One region of the Kitasatospora sp. NPDC092039 genome, then DNA from elsewhere that is predicted to be linked to it. Evidence: riboswitches for the same ligand, from Rfam matches in the RefSeq annotation. Region 1 holds a riboswitch; each other region holds the start of a gene.

Region 1 (4,669 bases):
CGGCCATCGCCACCCCGCCCACCAGCGGCGCGACCAGCGTCCGGAACCAGTGCGCCGTCTCCGGGTGCCGCCCCCGTACGTGGAAGTACCCGACCACGGCGAAGGAGCAGAGCGTCTGCACGACCAGGATCGCCATCGTCCCGAGCAGCGCCAGCAGGGTGTACAGGTGCGCGTACGGGTCCATCCCGGCCACCAGGAACCCCGCCACCAGCCCCACCGCGATCACCGACTGCGCCACCGAGGCGACGTGCGGCGAGCCGTGCCGCGGATGGGTGCGGCCGAGCGCCGGGGGCAGCAGGCCCTCCCGCCCGATCGCGTACAGGTACCGGGCCGCGCACTGGTGGAAGGCCATCGCGCAGGCGAACGAGCCGGTGACGACCAGCCATTGGAACACCTTCACCGCCCAGGCCCCCAGGTGCGCGCCGAGCGGGTCGAAGAACAGGCTGTTGCCGTCCTTGCCCGGCACCCCGCCGCTCGCCACCGCGATCGCCTGCTCGACCCCGTTGCCGGACACGATCATCCAGGACACGAAGACGTAGAGCAGTCCGACCCCGATCACCGACACCAGCGTCGCCCGCGGCACCACCCGCTTCGGATCGCGGGACTCCTCGCCGTACATCGCGGTGGACTCGAACCCCACCCAGGACCAGAACGCGAAGAACAGGCCGAGCCCGGCCGCCGCCGGGCCCGAACTCCCCACTCCCTTCAGCGCGTTCAGCGGGTTCACGGCCCCGAGCACGATCCCGTCCGGGCCGCCGCCGGAGAACAGCACCGCGAACGAGACCGCCCCCAGCACCCCGATCTCCAGCACCAGCGCGACCCCGAGCACCCTGGCCGTCAGATGCAGGTCGAACCAGGCCGTCACCCCGATCGCCGCCGCCCCGAACAGCGCGTACCAGCCCCAGCCCAGCTCCACCCCCAGCTGCGAACGGACCAGCCCACGCAGCGAGTACGCGAAGAAGCCGAGCGCCGAGGCCTCGGTGACGACGTACGCGAGCACCGCGAGCAGCCCCGAGGCCATCCCGACCACCCGGCCCAGCCCGTGCGAGACGTAGCCGTAGAACGCGCCGGCCGCGGTGATGTGCCGGGCCATCGCCACGTACCCGACCGAGAACACCGTCAGCACCACCGTCGCCACGACGTACGCGGCGGGCGCGCCGACTCCGTTGCCCTGTCCGACGATGATCGGCAGGTTGCCGGTCATCGCGGTGATCGGGGCGGCGGTCGCGAGTGCCATGAACACCACGCCGACCAGGCCGACCGAGTCCGCCTTCAGACGGTCGACCCGGCCCGCCCCGGGCCGCTCCCGCCCGACCGTCTCCCCCGTCACGTCCCCGCTCCGGACCGCCATCCGGCCTCCTCGCCTCCCGGACCCGCCCGACCGACCGGACCGGCCGGGGCGCTGACCGTCGCCAGCATGGCGCGCCGGGGACGCCCGCGGTGACGGCGACCAGCCTGCGGCACAGCGGAGTTGACGCCGCGTTCGACCGATCGAACGGCACGGCGGAGCCGGACGGCCCGGAAAGCGGACCCGAGCCCGGAAAACGGACCCGAGCCCGGAAACGACAGCGGCCGCGGAAAGCGGGCCCGGCCGCGGAAGGCGGGCCCAGCCCCGGACGACGGTCCCGGCCGCGGAAACGACAGCGGCCGGCCCGGCCGCACGAGGAGGTCCCCTCGTGCGGCCGGGCCGGCCTGGGCGTGTCCCGCGCCCATGTCCACTGTGCGGCGATCACCCGGTCGAGCGGTCACCCGACATGACCATCCCGGAGGATCGATTCGCCCCGCAGCAGCGGTGGTTCCTGAAACCCTGGAGGCTCAGCGCCCCCTGGTCAGAGCGCGACGCCGTGCGCGCGCAGGTAGGTGACCGGGTTGATGTCCGAGCCGTACTCCGAGCCGTTGCGGATCTCGAAGTGCAGGTGCGGGCCGGTCACGTTGCCGGTGGCGCCGGAGAGGCCGATCTGCTGGCCGACGGTGACGGTCTGACCGATCTTCACACCGATCGAGGAGAGGTGCGCGTACTCGGCGTAGTGGCCGTCGGCGAGCTTGATCTCGACCTCGTTGCCGTAGGCACCGCCGTTGCCGGCCTTGACCACGACACCGTTGGCGACGGCGCGCAGCGGGGTGCCGGTGGCGGCGACGAAGTCCTGGCCGGTGTGGTGGCCGGAGGCCCACATCGAGCCGGCCACGCCGTAGGCGGTGCCCAGCTTCGGGTTGGCCAGCGGGGCGACGTAGCCGGAGGTGGCGGCGGCGACCGGAGTGGCGGTCACGGTCGCGGCCGGAGCGGCGACCTGTACCTGGGTCTGGAGCTGCGCGGACGGCTTGGCGGCCTCGGTCTTCACCTGGACCTGGGCCTGCGGCTTGGCGGCCTGGGTCGCCGGAGCGGCCGGCTTGGCCGGGGCGGCGGGCTTCGCCGGAGCGGCGTCGGCGGACGGCGCGGCGGCGTGACCCGGCAGCGCGAGCTGCTGGCCCGGGAAGATCAGGTTCGGGTTGGCACCGACGACCGAGCGGTTCTGCTCGTACAGGGCGTGCCAGCCGCCGTCGACGTTCTTGGCGTCGGCGATCTTGGACAGGGTGTCGCCGCTGACGACGCGGTAGCTCTCCTGTGCGGCCGGGGCGGCGGCCCGGGCGGCCGGAGCGGCGGCGGGGGCGGCGGCCTGCGCGGCCGGCTTGGCCTCGGTGGAGGCGGCGGCCGGGGCGGCCGGAGCGGTGTGCGCCTGGGCGCTCACCGCGGTGACGAGCGGGAGGACGAACGACACGCCGGTGACGGCGGTGGCGATGCCGATGCGGGCGGCGCGGGGCAGGGCGATACGACGAGCCTGAGCAGGCATGGAAGTTTCCTCTCCGACGCCTGCGAGGTGAGCTGTCGGGTTCGGGCTGGAGTTGCCCGGCCGCATGCGCGGCTTCACCCCTAGCCGGTCCTGGACGCCCGCGCCCTGAGGCGCGAACTCCGGTCCGGCGACTTACCTGTGGGTCCCCCGCTCCTGCCGTACAGAGTTCGTTTCGAACCACCGGGCGGCGGCAGGACTCGGCGTTCCACCCGGTGGATCCGTCCGGACTGGCCGGGCGGTCGCTGAACTAAAACCCATCCGTTCGGGTGAAGCAATGTCGATCTCTTGAAACCGCAACGATCCCCCCTGCCCCGGTGACCCTCCGCAGGCCCGGCCGTACGGTGCGTACACAATCCATTCACCCCCTGCCACTGATCCACGACCCTGCGCCGAGATCGGCGACACTGCGCACCCGCCCGCTCACCCACCGCCCAAACCCAACACACCCACCGGTGACCCTTGTCACGTGCGCCTCAGCAGCGCAGGATTCGCCCGTGGCCACCTCCGAGGCCGGCACCCTGCGCCTGGGCACCGCGCAGGGACGCTGGGTACTACTGGCGACGGTGCTCGGCTCCAGCATGGCGATGCTCGACGGCACCGTGGTGAACGTCGCCCTGCCCCGCATCGGCGCCGACCTCGGCGCCTCCCTGGCGTCCCTGCAGTGGACGCTGAACGCCTATCTGCTCACCCTGGCGGGCCTGATCCTGCTCGGCGGCGCGCTCGGCGACCGGTACGGGCGGCGCAAGGTCTTCCTGATCGGCGTGGTCTGGTTCGCCATCGCCTCCGCGGCCTGCGCCGCCGCGCCGAACATCCACGTGCTGATCGCCGCCCGCGCCGTCCAGGGCATCGGCGGCGCGCTGCTCACCCCCGGCTCGCTCGCCATGCTCCAGGCGGTCTTCCACCCTGACGACCGCTCCGCGGCGGTCGGCCTCTGGTCAGGGCTCGGCGGGGTGTCGGCCGCGGTCGGCCCCTTCCTCGGCGGCTGGCTGGTGGACGGCCCCGGCTGGCGCTGGATCTTCCTGCTCAACCTGCCGCTCGCCGCCGCCGTGATCGCGGTCACCACCCGCTCGGTGCCGGAGAGCCGGGACGAGGGCGCCGCCGGGCGCTTCGACGTGCTCGGCGCCGTGCTCGCCGCACTCGCCCTCGGCGCGATCACCTACGCGCTGACCGCGGCCGGCGAGGGCCTGTCCCCCGCGGTCTGGATCAGCGGGGCGGTCGGGCTGGTGCTCGGCGTCGTCTTCGTGGCCGTCGAGCGCCGCGCGCCCGACCCGATGCTGCCGCTCGGGCTGTTCTCCTCCCGGCTGTTCACCGCGGTGAACCTGGTCACCCTGTGCGTGTACGCGGCGTTCAGCGGCGTCTTCTTCCTGCTGGTGGTGCAGCTCCAGATCGTGTCCGGGTTCTCGCCGCTGGTCTCGGGCTTCGCCCTGGTGCCGATCACCGTCCTGATGCTGGCGCTGTCCGCCCGGGCCGGCCGCCTGGGCAAGCGGATCGGCCCGCGCATCCCGCTGACCGTCGGCCCGATGCTGTGCGCCGCCGGGGTGCTGCTGATGCTGCGCACCGGGCCGGACTCCTCGTACTGGGTGGACGTGCTGCCCGCCGTCACGGTGATGGGCTGCGGGATGACGCTGCTGGTCGCGCCGCTCACGGCGACCGTGCTGGCGGCCGTCGAGGTCCGGCACGCGGGCATCGCCAGCGGGGTCAACAACGCCGCCGCCCGCGCGGCCGGCCTGCTCGCGGTGGCCGCCCTGCCGGCGCTGGCCGGGCTGAGCGGCGACGCCTACCGGGTGCCCGCCTCGGTCGACTCCGCCTTCCACACCGCGATGCTGATCTGCGCGGGCCTG
Region 2 (4,669 bases), on a different contig from region 1:
TTCACGCCGGTGCTGTGCACCCAGACGCCGGGCGGGTCCACCGAGGACGAACTGGTGGAGATGCTGGTCGACCGGGGGGTGGCGGGCATCGTCTTCGTCTCCGGGCTGCACGCCGACACCACCGCGGACCACGACCGCTACGCCCGGCTGGCCGGGCGCAGGGTGCCGTTCGTGCTGATCAACGGCTACAGCGAGAAGATCGACGCGCCGTTCATCTCGCCGGACGACCGCTCCGCGATGTGGATGGCGGTCCAGCACCTGGCGGAACTCGGGCACGAGCGGATCGGGTTGGCCGTCGGTCAGCGCCGGTACGTGCCGGTGCTTCGCAAGATCGAGGGCTTCACGGCCGCGATGTGCGACGTGCTCGGACGCACCCGGGAGGAGGCCGAGGGCCTCGTCCACCACACGCTGTTCAGCGTGGAGGGCGGGCACGCCGCGGCCGGCGCCCTGCTCGACAAGGGCTGCACGGCGATCGTCTGCGGGAGCGACATGATGGCGCTCGGGGCGATCCGGGCGGTGCGGCAGCGCGGGCTGTCGGTGCCGCAGGACGTGTCGGTGGTCGGCTTCGACGACTCGCCGCTGATCGCCTTCACCGAGCCGCCGTTGACCACGATCCGGCAGCCGGTCGAGGCGATGGCCACGGCGGCGGTGGACGCGCTGCTGGAGGAGGTCGGCGGGAACGCCGTCCAGCGCGGCGAGTTCATGTTCCAGCCGGAGCTGGTGATGCGCGGGTCCACCGGGGCCTGCGCGCGCTGAGCCCCGGCCGTCACGGCCGACGCAGGGGCCCCGGAGGGCGGTTGCTCTCCGGGGCCCCTCGGCGTGCGCGCGGTCGGCCGCCCGGGGTTCGGGGGTGGCCGGCCGCCGGAGTTCGGACGGCTCGGCGGCCGTCGGGTGGTCAGCCCTCCTGCGCCGTCGGGCGGTCGGCGGTGAGCCGGTGTCCGTCGGCGGCCTCGCCGGTGCGGGTCTCGGTACGGCGGCCGCGGGCCAGGTAGTCGCGCAGGATCAGCTCGACGGCGTCCTGTGGGTTCTTGGTGCCGGAGAGCATCATCGCGTCGATCGCGAGGTTCGCGTCGAGGGTGACGGTGACCTGGGCCATGTGACTCCTCCTCGGGTGCAGAGCAGCAGCATGCCCGTTGCGAGGAGGTGTCCACCACGGAATACGGCGGATCCGCGGAACGGGAGCAGGGCGGGCGGTCCGGGCGGGAACGCCGGAACCCCCGGGGAGAGCGACCAGACTCTCCCCGGGGGTGGCGGGTGGTCAGCGTTCGGACGATGACTGACAGCTGACAGATGATGAAATCTGTTATCTGTTATCTGTTATCTGTCAGCTGAAATCTGTCAGCCGTCGTCCGAACGCTGTCGGCCGTTCGCCGTCCTCAGACCCGGCCGGCGAAGTCCGGGGCCCAGTTGGCGATGGTCTGCTCGCGGACGCCGGAGCTGGGGTTCGCGGCCTCGACGTACTTGCCGTTGCCGACGTAGATCGCGACGTGGTAGACGCCGGAGTCCTTGCCGTTGTTGGACCAGAACAGCAGGTCGCCCGGCTGGAGGCTGTCCAGCGAGACGTGGGTGCTGGCGGCGGCCTGGTCGGCGGCGACGCGCGGGACGGAGATGCCCGCGGCGCGCAGCGCGGCCTGGGTCAGGCCGGAGCAGTCCCAGCCGCCGTTGCCGGTGCCGCCATAGACGTACGCCTGACCGACCTTCGACTCGGCGAAGGAGACCGCGGCGGCCATGCTGCCGGTGGCGGCCGGAGCCGGAGCCGGAGCCGGAGTCTGGGCCTGGGGCTGCGGAGCGGGCTTGGCGGCCGGGGCCTGGGACTGGGCGGTCGGCTGGGCGTTCACGGCGCCGCCGTTCGCGGACCGGCCGGACTTCTGCGAGCGGTCGAACCAGGTGAAGTCCGCGCCGGACTTGTCGGCGGACGACCCGTCGAAGGACAGGTGCTGGCCCGGGTAGATGGTGTCAGGGCCGTCGGTCAGGGTGCCGCGGTTGAGCTCGTACAGCCGCTCCCAGCCGCCCTGCACGTTGTGCCGGTCGGCGATCGAGGACAGCCAGTCGCCCTCGACCACGGTGTAGTCGCCGCCCTGGGCCTGCTGCTGGCGCTTCTGGGCCCAGTCGCCGCGGCTGCCGGAGGCGGCGGAGTCACCGGCGTCCTGAGCGTCCTGAGCGGGCGCGGCGGGCTTGGCGGCCGGGGCCTGCGCGGGCTTGGTGGCGGGCTTCGCGGCCGGAGCGGCCGGCTTGGCGCTCTGGGCGGGCGCGGCGGTGGTCGAGCCGGCGGTGGAGCCCGCCGAGGTGTCGACGGCGGCCGGGGTGCCGCCCTTGGTCAGGCCGGCCTTGACGGAGCAGACGGGCCAGGCGCCGGGGCCCTGCGAGGCGAGGACCTTCTCGGCGACGGCGATCTGCTGGTCCTTGGTGGCCAGGTCGGCGCGCGCCGCGAAGGCGGTGCCGCCGAAGGCGGACCAGGTGCTGGAGGTGAACTGGAGGCCGCCGTAGAAGCCGTTGCCGGTGTTGATGCTCCAGTTGCCGCCGCTCTCGCACTGGGCGACCTTGTCCCAGGTGGCGACGGTGGCCGCGGAGGCGGTGCCCGAGGTGAGGCAGGGGACGGTGAGGCCGACGCCCGCGACGCCGAGGGCGGCGATCACGCGGCGGGTGCGGCTGGACAGGCTGGTGCCGTTGGTGGGCAGCATGAAGACGCGGTCCTCTCCCACGCCTGCGAGGTGAGCTGTCGGATTCGGGCTGGAGTTGCCCGGCCGCGCGGTGAGCGCGGCTTCACCCCTAGCCCTGGACCGTTCCGAAGAGCGGTCCGGGGCGACTTACCTGTGGTTCCCCCGCTCCTGCCGTGGTGCGTTTTCGCGCTGCCAGGACATCCGACGGCAGGACTCGGCGTTGCGGATGACCGGGTTCGTGTGGTCACGAACGGGGAGCACGTTAATCAGACTTAAGTTCAACCGCAAATGCCTGTGACGCACATCACGGTTTAGTGGAAACTGCCAAAATTGCGGCCGAGCATGATCGTAAATGATCGTTTTCAAGCAATGTCGTTGCAGAAAGCGACAACTGGCTTCGCCTCAGAAGTGACGTGACGGAGCGTCGAATCGCGGAACAGTGCGCTCCGAAGACCGGGGGAGCGGCCTCGATTCAAGTGCCCGGGGCCGCGCTCCCCATTTCCCTTCAAATGACGCCAGAACGGACATTCCACTTCATCGCCGTCCGACTCCCCGTACGGGACGGGGCCTTCCGCGGCAGCCACGGAAGGGGCCAATCCCATTCCCGGCCCGACAGGGCGGGGGCCGATGCCGGCGGGCAATGCGGCGGGGGCCAATGCGAAGGGCCCGGAACGCGAACCGTTCCGGGCCCTTCTGCGCGCGCGAACCGGCGCGCGGTGTCGACTACTGCCCGAGGGGCTTCTCGGCGGCCGCGTGGGCGCCGCGAACGCCCTCCAGGGCCCCCTCGGCCGAGGCGGCGGCCGCGGCCTCCGCCTCGGCCCGCGCCAGGTCCTCCGCGGACGGCACGGGCAGCGCGGCCAGGTAGGTGGAGGCGATCAGCTGGCCGACCGACGGGTAGGCGCCCAGCGGCGCGGCCGACGGGCAGCCGGTCTCCTCGGCGGCGGTGGCGAGCAGCTCGGAGTCCGCCTCCGGGCCGATCACCAGCGGGGCCAGCGCCGGGCGCTGCGAGCCGGTGTCCCTGAGGTGGTTGACGGCCGCGGCCACCGACCCGGGCACGTCGAGCGCCGCGGCGACGACCGGCACGGCCAGTCGGGCGGCCAGCAGCACACCGGTGATGCCGGCCGCGGCGGCCGCGTCCTCGCCGCCGACGGTGGTCAGCACCACGCCGTCGGCGGCGGTCGCGATGGCGAACAGCCGGGCGCGGTCGGCCCGGGCCAGCCCGGCCTCGGACAGCCGGACGTGCACGGCCTCGGCCAGTAGCGGGTGCGGGCCCAGCGGGTCGGTGATGGGGGCGCCGTACTCGGCGGCGAGCGCGTGAAGCTCGCTTAGGAAGGTGTGCGGGCCGGGCACCAGCGGCACCAGGACGGGCATCGGCAGCCCGGCCTCGGCGGCCAGGGCCAGCAGCTCGGCCACCGTGCGGTCCTCGCCGCCCGCGACCTCGGCGCCGCCCCCGGGGAGGTAGCCGACCGCGGTCTGCACGCCGTTCTGCTCGGTGCGGACGATCGAGAGCAGTTCCTCGACGACCGAGCGGGACTCGGGCCCGGCGGTCGCGGGCACGGCGAGCACCAGGGCCGGGGCGCCGGCCGGGATCTCGGGGCGCTCGGGACGACGGTGGCGCCCCCGCGCACGGGAGCCTGGAGTGCGGACGGGCAGTGGCGCGCCCGGAATGGCTGCGGTGCTCATGCCGGAGATCGTAGGACATCGGCCCGCCGGGCTTGCAGTCGGCTGCCGGACAGGATTCGCGCGGTCACGGTGCGGACCCCGCGCGAACCCGGTGCGTCTCCGGCGCCGGTCCGGGCGCTTTGCCTACAATCCGGACATTCTTCACCCAACCCCCGCACGGCCGCCGGTGGTTGCCACGACGCGAACCGCGGGGACGGGCGTTGCACCCGGGGTGCGTGAGATGTCTCACAGCATGTGAATGGTTTGACGGAGGGTCACGAGTGCGCGACTCCCGGCGTTCGAAGATCAACATTCAGCGGGGAGGTGCTCACGGCCGGTTATCACGA
Region 3 (4,669 bases), on a different contig from region 1:
CGCAGTCCGACACCTACTTCACCAAGGACGTGCCCTCGGCGATCCAGGCCAGCTACCGGGTCTCCACCGACCCGCAGGCCTGGGCGTTCATGGGCAACTCGACCGGCGGTTACTGCGCGCTCAAGCTGGCCATGCGCCACCCGGACGTCTTCCCGACCGCCGTCGCGCTCTCCGCCTACTACGACGCCGCCGACGACCCGACCACGGGCGACCTCTTCGGCGGCAGCAAGCAGCGCCGCGACGAGGCCAACCTGATGTGGCGGCTGAAGAACCTGCCGCAGCCGAAGGTGTCCGTGCTGCTGGCCGGAACCAAGAAGGGCGACGGCGGCTACCGGCAGGAGACCGAGGCCTTCGTCGACGCGGTGCGGAGCCCGATGAAGGTCTCGTACAGCATGCTGGAGAACGGCGGCCACAACTTCGAGACCTGGAGCGCCCTGCTGCCGTCCTCGCTGGAGTGGCTGTCCCAGCACCTCAAGGTGCCGAACCAGACCGTCTGAACCTGACCGACCGCGAGCCCGAACGAGCGGCCCCGAAGGACCAGACCCCCAACGACCGAACCACAACGAGCGGACCGCAACGACCGAACCCCCGGAGCCACGGCCCGGGGGTTCGGTCGTTGCGGTCCGGTCCAGGGCCGGTCGGGTCGTTCAGGAGCCTCACGGCCCCCGCCCGGCGGTCCCGCCGCTCAGGCCACCCGCTCCAGCGTCCCGGTGTGCAGCTCACCGACCCGGCCGCCCTCGCCCTCGAAGGTCCAGAAGGCCCGCACCGTCAGCTTGCCGAGGTCCATCACATGGCTGACGGTGATCCCGCTCTGCTCGGTCCAGCTGACGAAGTAGATCTCCGGCGCGACCTCGGCGACGTGCAGCCGCACGTCCTCCCACTGGCCCGCGGACTCGCCTAGGCCCTCCCAGCGCAGCCGAGTGCCGTCGGCCGAGTAGGTGTTGCGGAAGGCCGCGCCGTTGTCGGCCTGGAAGAGGTAGGTGCGGCCGGCGAAGGCGGGCAGGGGCGCGGTCATGGTGGGGCGGGTCCTCGTCTCGGTCAGGTCGCGTCTGTCGGGTCGTGGCGAGCACCCGGTCGGGCTCGCCACTCTTGTGCACGGCGGATGATGTCCGACTCCCAATTTATCCGACCGGGCCCACTCGGTCAGGTACTCGCCACGGTACGGCCCGCCGCCAGGTCGCCGCCAGGCCACCAGCGCTGCCGGCAGGCAGCTCACCGGCCTGAACCGCCCTGGAGCGTGCCCTGTCCCCGCCGGCCGGAACGTCCGCCCGGCCCGGCCGCAGCCCGCCGCTCCCGGAGAACGATCAACTCGGCTGCCACCCGGCGTCGTTGATCGACACCACTGTGAGCTGCGCGACAACGGGGCGGCCCGGGTTGTCCGTTCACGGACGACCCGCCTAGCCTGCAACGGTCGTCCGCCCTCGCGGACCCCGCCGCCGGGACGCCGAGTCCCGTCCACCCGCCGGCGGGTCACCGAGCACCACAGCGGACGGGAGCGGGGGAACCAAGGTCAGCGCCCGGCCCGTACGCTCCCGCGTGCGGCCGCGGCTAGGGGTGAAGCCGTCCCACCGGCGGCCGGGCAACCTCAGCCCGAATCCGACAGCTCACCTCGCAGGCGTCGCAGAGGTCACCCCATGCACCAGCCTGCCAGCTCCACGCACCGGCCCGCGCTCGCTCCCGCGCCCGCCCGCCGCCGCGGCCCGCGCCACGCCCGCCCGTCCCACCGAGGCCGCAACGCCGCGCTCGCCGCCACCGGGGCGTTCGCCATCAGCGGCGCCGGCCTGCTCGGCCTGCCGTCCGTCAACGGTGCCCAGGCCGCCACCGCGCCGACCGTCACCCAGGACCGGCTCGCCCCCGCCACCATGGTCGCGGGCAAGGCCACCACCGCCTCGCTCGGCCTGCACTCCTCGGCCTGCTTCACCGCGAAGACCGTCGGCGTGGGCGTGCGCGACGCGCGCGGCACCAACCTCGACTTCCCCGGCAACGCCTCCAACGTGCAGATCTGCCCGAGCGGGGTCAGCTTCACCAGCGGCGCGCGCACCCTGCCCGCCGGGACGTACACCCAGTTCGGCTTCTGGCAGGACCTCGGCGGCGGCTGGCACAACCTGCCCTCGCAGCAGCTGGTGGTCTCCGCCACCGGGACGTCCACCCCGACCGCGTCCCCGACCCCGACCCCGACGGCCACCCCGACCCCGACCCCGACGGCCACCCCGACCGCGACCCCCACGGCCACGCCGACCCCCACGGCCACGCCGGGCACCACCCCCAGCACCACCCCGAGCCCGAGTACCCCGGCGCCGTCCTCCCCGGTCGCCGGCAAGTCGCTGACCTGGTCGGACGAGTTCAACGGCGCGATCAGCTGGGGTCAGCGCTGGGTCGGTGACAAGAGCACCGCGTACCGCTACGGCAACCACAACCCGGGCGACAACAAGCTCGACTGGCTGAACAGGAACAACGTCGGCGTCGCCAACGGGATCGCCACCTTCACCGCCACGTCCGGCGGTCCGGTGCTGGAGAACGGCAAGCAGTCCTGGAACACCGGCTTCCTGACCACCGAGGGCTCCAGCGAGGGCTTCCAGGTCAAGACCGGCGACTACGCCGAGACCCGGGTCAAGCTGCCCGCCGGCAGCGGCGCCTGGCCGGCCCTGTGGACCTGGAAGAACGGCAACGGGGAGATCGACTCCTTCGAGTACCACCCCGACAACCCGAACCTGCTGGAGCTGACCAACCACGTCAACCCGGGCAACGGGAAGTACTACACGGACGCGAGCGCGATCGCGAAGGACCAGTGGGTGACCATCGGCACCTACTACGGCGCCGCCTCGGTGGACTGGTACGTCAACGGCGTCAAGGTCTTCTCGGACGGTAAGGGCGTCGGCACCGGCTGGTCGGCGTACCTGATCCTCAACCTCTCGGTGTGCGCGGGGCAGTACCACCCCGCGCCGCAGGGGACCGCCCCGATCGCCTTCGCCGCCGACTACGTCCGCGTCTACCGGTAGGACGGGCGCGGCGAGGGCGGGACGCCGCGAGGCGTCCGGGCCCGGCGGACCGCCCCGCCGGCCGGAGGATCCCGCAGACAGGAGCATCCCGCCGGTAGGGCCACTCCTGTCGGCGGGACCAGGTGGTTCAGGAACGGGCGACCCTCTCGACCACCGTGATGTCGAACGGCTGCCGGTTGTTGGCCTCGTTCCGGTCGTCCGCACTGCGCACTGTGACCGCCCCGCCGCCCAACCTGCCCGCCGGCAGGCGCGGGTCGAGCCGGACCGGGATGAGGGCGGTCGCGCTGCGCGCTTCCCGCAGACCCGGGCCGAACACGCACCGCACGATGCGGCCGTGGGCCATCACCTGGCAATCGGACGGGAAGTAGGGGCCCTCCGCGGTGACGCCCTCCGGCAGGGCGACCACGACCGTGAACGGGGACGCGGTGGTGTCCGGGCCTGCGTTGCCGACGAAGGCGTGGATGGTGGTGGTGCCGCCGGCCGTGGCCGCGTCCGGGTCGAGCCTGACCACCTCCAGGTCGGAATCGGACGTCCGGGCGGCGGCCGGCGCGGGCAGCGTGGAGGCCCCGGACGTTCCGGACCCGGACCCGGTGCCTGCCCCGGGCTTCACCGGCGCGGGCAGGGTGGAGGCCTCAGGCGTCGACGGCGCGGGCAGGGTGGAGGCCTCGGGTGTCGACGGGGCCGGCAGGGTGGAGGCCTCGGGCGTCAACGGCGCGGGCAGGGTGGTCGCCGTGGGTGCGCCCGCCGTGACCTCCAGCGCGGGCCGGGGCTCGGGCCGCCGCAGCGCCCAGGACGGGTCGCCGGCCAGCACCATCACCGCGCACCCCGCCGCCACGGCCGCGACCAGCCCGGCCCCGCCGGACCTCCGCCCTCTCGCGGTGCGCCGCCCGTCACGGTGCGGCCCCTCGCCACCCGGTGCGTCGCCGTCCCGCACGCCGCGGTGCTGCTGCTCCATCCCCGCTCACCCTGCCCTCGCATCCCGGCCGCCCGCGCCGTCGCGGGCCGCGTCGGCACCAGGTTGGCGGAGCCGCCGCCCGAGCCCGGTGGCAACCCGCCCGTCGTCCGCCCGAACGGATGACGCGACGGGCCGTCCCGGCCGGGACGGCCGACAGCGGGGGCTGACGAGCGGTCAGGGGGCGAGGACCTGCCCCAGCCGGGTCGCGATCTGCTGCATCACCGGTACGAGCGAGGCGGCCCCGGTCGGTTCCTCCAGGGCCCGGATGCGGGCCTCCGGTCCGGAGACCGAGAGGGCGGTGGGCGTCGGCGCGCCCGGGACGGCGAGCGCGATGCAGCGGACGCCGATCTCCTGTTCCTGGTCGTCGACCACGTAGCCGCGCTCGCGCGCCTCGGCGAGCTGGCGCATCAGCTCCTGCGGGTCGGTGACCGTGTACTCGGTGTGCGCGGGCAGCGGATTGGGGCCGAGGACGGCGCGCGCCTCGTCCTCGGGCAGCTGGGCGAGCAGCGCCTTGCCGACGCCGGTGCAGTGTGGCTGCACCCGTCGGCCGACCTCGGTGAACATCCGCATCGAGCGGCGCGACTGCACCTGGCCGACGTACACCACCTCGCCGCCCTCCAGCACCGCCAGGTTGGCGGTCTCGCCGGTGGCCTCCATGAGCTCGGCCAGGTACGGGCGGGCCCAGCTGCCGAGCAGCCGGCCGGCCGTCTCGCCC
Region 4 (4,669 bases), on a different contig from region 1:
GTGGACAGGCCGCGCTCCTTCAGCACGCCCTTGAGCGTGTGGTAGACCTCGACGCCCCAGCGGACGGCCTCGGAGAAGGACTCCGCACCGATCGGGGCGATCATGAACTCCTGGATGTCGACGTTGGAGTCCGCGTGCGAGCCGCCGTTGAGGATGTTCATCATCGGGACCGGCAGGACGTGCGCGTTCGGGCCGCCCAGGTAGCGGAACAGCGGCAGGTCGCTGGCCTCGGAGGCGGCGTGCGCGACGGCCAGCGAGACGCCCAGGATGGCGTTGGCGCCGAGCGAGGACTTGTCCGGGGTGGCGTCCAGGTCCAGCATGGCCTGGTCGATCAGGCGCTGCTCGGTGGCGTCGTAGCCGACCAGCTCCGGGCCGATCTGCTCGATGACGGCCAGGACGGCCTTCTCGACGCCCTTGCCGAAGTAGCGGTTCTTGTCGCCGTCGCGCAGCTCCAGGGCCTCGAAGGCACCGGTGGAGGCACCCGACGGGACAGCGGCACGACCCGTGCTGCCGTCGTCGAGGCCGACCTCGACCTCGACCGTGGGGTTGCCGCGGGAGTCGAGGATCTCACGGGCTACGACGACATCGATGGACGGCACGAGGCATCTCCTTGCGGAAGCAGGGTCCGGTCTGACGGTGGTGCTGTCAGCAGGACGATTGCGGAGTCGTTACGACCAGAGCCTAACCGCCCGGGCTCCCGGGGCCACGTCCGCCTCGGTCCCGTCTCAGCGTGTGGCCCCGCTACGCACCGGTAGTTCACCTGCTTGTCCCAGCTTGTCCCACCGGAGCGGGCGAATACGGACGAAGGGGACCGGTAGGACCGGTCCCCTTCGGACGGCGGGGTGGAACGGTGTCGGCGTCGGGCGCCGACGGGCGTCGTCACCGGGCCCGACGGCTCAGCCGAGGTGCAGCACCTGGCCGGGCATGATCAGGTTCGGGTCGCCGCCGACGGTGGCGTGGTTCTGCTCGTACAGCGCGTGCCAGCCGCCGGACACGCCCTGGGCGGCGGCGATGGTCGACAGGGTGTCACCGGCGCGCACGGTGTAGTCGTGGCCGGTGGCCTGCGGGGCCGACTGGGCGGCCTGCGGGGCGTACTGCGGCTGGGCGGCGGCCTGGCCGGCGTACTGCTGGTAGACGCTCTGGTGGCTGGTCCAGTACCAGGCGCCGTTGTTCTGGTACCAGTACACCTTGGCGTCGGCGTCCCAGCCGGCGTGGCCGGAGAAGCCCGGAGCCTGCGCCTGCTGCTGCGGGGCGGCCTGCTGGACCGGCTGCGCGGCGGGCTTCTGCACCGGCTTCTGCGCGACCGGCTTCTCGGCCGGCTTGGCGGCGGGCTTCGGGGCCTGCTGCTTCGGGGCCTGCTGCTTGGCGGCGGACTGCGGCTTGGCGTCCGAGGCGGTGTCGACCACGGCCGGGGCGCCGCCCTTGGTCAGACCGGCCTTCTGGGAGCAGACCGGCCAGGCGCCCGGGCCCTGCGAGGCCAGGACCTTCTCGGCGACCGAGATCTGCTGGGCCTTGCTGGCCTGGTTGGCCTGCGCCGCGTAGGCGGTGCCGCCGTACGCCTTCCAGGTGCTGGAGGTGAACTGGAGGCCGCCGTAGAAGCCGTTGCCGGTGTTGATGCTCCAGTTGCCGCCGCTCTCGCACTGGGCGACGGAGTCCCAGGTGGAGGCCGGGGCGGCGGAGGCGCCGGTGGCGGTGAGGAGCGGCATCGCGAGTCCGACGCCGGCCACACCGGCGACGGCGATGGCCTTCTCGGTCTGGGTGCGACGACGGTGGCGGCCAGTTCCAACGAACAGCATGAAGAGGTCCCTCTCCGCACGCCTGCGAGGTGAGCTGTCGGGTTCGGACCGGGAGGTGGCCCGGCCGCCGTACGCGGGAACGATCCCGCTCGGGCGGCTTCACCCCAAGCCGTGGGAGACGGCAACAAACCTGGTTCCCCCGCCCCTGCCCAGGGTCTGGTCGGTTTCCCGTGGCGCGGCGGGCAGGATTCGGCGTTCCGCGCACGAGGTCCGCAGCTGCGAACTCCAGGGAGAGTAGACAGATCATCAGACCAATCACAAGCTCATATCGCAGATATCACACGACAATTACGGCCCGTATCCGATCGCCTACCAACGGCGGCGTTATGTCCGGATTGATGGGTGTTCACACCCCCGTCGGCGAGCGTTCGGCGACCTCCGCCAGCGCGGTCTCAGCCTGTCGCGGGCCCGGACGTGGCCTGCGGAGGGGTGTGCGGGGAGCGGCTCTCCGGGCTGAATTCCACCGGCAGTTCGCGCAGCCCACGCATGATCAGGCCGCCGCGCCAGCGCAGGTCCTCCGGGCTTCCCGCGAGCCGCAGGTCCGGCAGCCGGGAGAGCAGCGTGGCCAGCGCGGCACGCCCCTCCAGCCGGGCGAGCGGGGCGCCGATGCAGTAGTGGATGCCGTGCCCGAAGCCCAGGTGGGGGTTGTCCGTCCGGGCCAGGTCCAGGGTGTTCTCGGCCGCGAACCGGGCCGGGTCGCGGTCCGCCGCCGCCAGCACCACCAGCACCGGGTCGCCGACCGGGATGTCCACCCCGCCGATGGCCAGCGGGCGGGTCGCGAACCGCCAGGTCGCCAGCTCCACCGGTCCGTCGTAGCGCAGGAGTTCCTCGATCCCGGTCTCCAGCAGCGCGCTCTCCCCGCGCGCCACCGACTCCTGCAGCAGCCGGCGCTGCTCCGGGTTGCGCAGCAGCGCGTACGTACCGTTGCCGATCAGGTTCACGGTGGTCTCGAAGCCCGCGAACAGCAGGATGAAGGCCATCGCCGCGGCCTCGTTCTCGGTCAGGTGCTCGCCGTGGTCACCGGCCCGGATCAGACCGGAGATCAGGTCGTCCCCGAGGTCCGCCCGCTTGCGGTGGATCAGCTCCAGCAGGTACGCCCGCATCCGCTTCACCGCCCGCCCCACGCCGCCGCGTTGGCCGCCCCCGTGCCGGATCATCATGCCGGCCCAGTCGCGGAAGTCGTCCTGGTCCTCGGACGGCACCCCGAGCATGTCGCAGATCGCGTAGATGGGGAGCGGGAAGGCGAACTCGTGGATCAGGTCCGCCGAACCGCGCTGCGCGAAGCCGTCGATCAGCCGGTCGGTGAGCTGCTGCACCCGCGGCTCGAACTCGGCCACCCGGCGCGGGGTGAACGCCTTCGACACCAGCCGGCGCAGCCGGGTGTGGTCCGGCGGGTCGATGTTCAGCAGGTGGGTCATCAGGTCCGCCTGCCGCTCCCCGGGGATGCCCACCCGGCCGGTGCGGTGCGCCTGCTCGCTGTGGTGCGCCGGGTTCTTCGACAGCCGGCCGTCCGCGAGCGCCTGCCGGGCGTCCGCGTACCGGGTCACCAGCCAGGCCTCGACGCCGCTCGGCAGCGTGGTGCGGTGCACCGGGGCGTGCTCGCGCAGCCAGGCGTAGGCGGGGTACGGGTCGGCGGCGAACTCCCAGGTGAACAGCTGCGGGGCGGGGGCGTCGGACGGCGCGGCGGCGGGCCGGGCGGGGTGGGGCTGAGCTGGCATGGACCGACCGTATCCGGTGCGACGGGACCGCCCTCCCTCCTCCGGACCGCCTCCGGCGCGCCCGACGGCCGGTGGCCGGTCGGTGACCGCCGCGTTGCCGGTGCCCGGACGGTCCGTAGCCGGTCGGTTGCCGCCGCGTTGCCGGTGCCCGGACGGTCCGTGGCCGGTCCGTGGACAGCTCTTGGCCGACTCTTGGCCGCGGGGCGGGCGTGAGTCTGGTCACCTGAGGGGTAATCCCTGTTGCGGGGGGTCGGGACGTGCCTACGATCCTCCGCAGTACGCGTGGGCGCCGGTGCGGTGTCGCCCACAGGGAGGAGCAGGCCATGCGGGTCAGCGGGTCAGTCGTCGTCGTCGCGGTCCTCGACGGCGGGTCGGGCGCGGGCCTCGCCCGCCGGTTCGCCGCGGCCGGCACCGTCGGCATGCTGATCGCCGACCAGCACGTCGGCATCGCCGAGGACCTCGCGGCCGAACTCGACCGGCCGGGCTGCCCCGTCGTCGGCGTCTGCGGCGACATCCGCCGCCCCAGCGACGTCGCCGCCCTCGTGGACACCGCCGAGAAGCACCTCGGACCGATCGACCTGTTCGCCGTGGCCGGCCCGGGCGGGGAGCGGATCATCTCGCTGGCCGAACTGCCCGCCCACCTCGACCTGGAGCGGCTCGCCGAACTGGTCGTCCTCGTCGGCGAGGCCATCGGCGAGCTCGTCCCGCCGCAGCGGCGCCCCGAGCCCGCCGCCACGGCGGCCTGAACCGCTACTCCCCGCCCGGCTCCCCGGCCGGCCCGAGGCCCTCGGCCGCGCGCACCGCGTCCCGGTAACCGCGCGCGGCCGACCGCAGCGCCGCGTCCACGTCCACCCCGGCGTCGTGCGCCCGCTGCGCCACCGCGAGCAGCAGCCGGCCCGCCGAGTCGGCGGTCAGCTCGGCCGGCAGCTCGTACGGCTCGTCCGGCACCCCGGTGAAGCCCGCCCGGCGCACCCGGGACACCAGCTTCGCCGCGTACGCCAGCGCGGGCAGTCCGGCCGGCACGCCGTCCAGCACCGACTCGCGGTCCGCCTTCTCGGCCGCCTTCAGCTGCTCCCAGTTCGCCTCCACCTCGGCGGCGCCGCCGGCCTCGGCGTCCCCGAACACGTGCGGGTGCCGGTACATCAGCTTCTCGAC

Evidence for each region. A riboswitch is a leader RNA that binds a small molecule or an ion and turns the genes downstream of it on or off. The one in region 1 is predicted to bind cyclic di-AMP.
Region 2: linked by a shared signal. The riboswitch ahead of ACIQI7_RS24400 (transglycosylase family protein) and the one ahead of ACIQI7_RS30125 (peptidoglycan DD-metalloendopeptidase family protein) in region 1 are both predicted to bind cyclic di-AMP.
Region 3: linked by a shared signal. The riboswitch ahead of ACIQI7_RS25210 (hypothetical protein) and the one ahead of ACIQI7_RS30125 (peptidoglycan DD-metalloendopeptidase family protein) in region 1 are both predicted to bind cyclic di-AMP.
Region 4: linked by a shared signal. The riboswitch ahead of ACIQI7_RS25915 (transglycosylase family protein) and the one ahead of ACIQI7_RS30125 (peptidoglycan DD-metalloendopeptidase family protein) in region 1 are both predicted to bind cyclic di-AMP.

Annotation. Positions count from the first base shown of each region.
Region 1 covers NZ_JBIVSD010000018.1:147,580-152,248, forward strand. The annotation lists gene ACIQI7_RS30120 (APC family permease) at 1-1,351, opposite strand, end outside; gene ACIQI7_RS30125 (peptidoglycan DD-metalloendopeptidase family protein) at 1,830-2,828, opposite strand; cyclic di-AMP (ydaO/yuaA leader) riboswitch at 2,831-2,968, opposite strand; gene ACIQI7_RS30130 (MFS transporter) at 3,323-4,669, shown strand, end outside.
Region 2 covers NZ_JBIVSD010000013.1:14,486-19,154, reverse strand. The annotation lists gene ACIQI7_RS24410 (LacI family DNA-binding transcriptional regulator) at 1-756, shown strand, start outside; gene ACIQI7_RS24405 (hypothetical protein) at 896-1,096, opposite strand; gene ACIQI7_RS24400 (transglycosylase family protein) at 1,377-2,702, opposite strand; cyclic di-AMP (ydaO/yuaA leader) riboswitch at 2,689-2,890, opposite strand; gene ACIQI7_RS24395 (hypothetical protein) at 3,384-4,343, opposite strand.
Region 3 covers NZ_JBIVSD010000013.1:212,540-217,208, reverse strand. The annotation lists gene ACIQI7_RS25220 (alpha/beta hydrolase) at 1-497, shown strand, start outside; gene ACIQI7_RS25215 (MoaF-related domain-containing protein) at 686-1,015, opposite strand; cyclic di-AMP (ydaO/yuaA leader) riboswitch at 1,469-1,633, shown strand; gene ACIQI7_RS25210 (hypothetical protein) at 1,635-2,999, shown strand; gene ACIQI7_RS25205 (hypothetical protein) at 3,127-3,954, opposite strand; gene ACIQI7_RS25200 (IclR family transcriptional regulator) at 4,129-4,669, opposite strand, start outside.
Region 4 covers NZ_JBIVSD010000014.1:111,214-115,882, reverse strand. The annotation lists gene eno (phosphopyruvate hydratase) at 1-599, opposite strand, end outside; gene ACIQI7_RS25915 (transglycosylase family protein) at 897-1,796, opposite strand; cyclic di-AMP (ydaO/yuaA leader) riboswitch at 1,802-1,968, opposite strand; gene ACIQI7_RS25910 (cytochrome P450) at 2,189-3,514, opposite strand; gene ACIQI7_RS25905 (SDR family NAD(P)-dependent oxidoreductase) at 3,838-4,260, shown strand; gene ACIQI7_RS25900 (MazG family protein) at 4,265-4,669, opposite strand, start outside.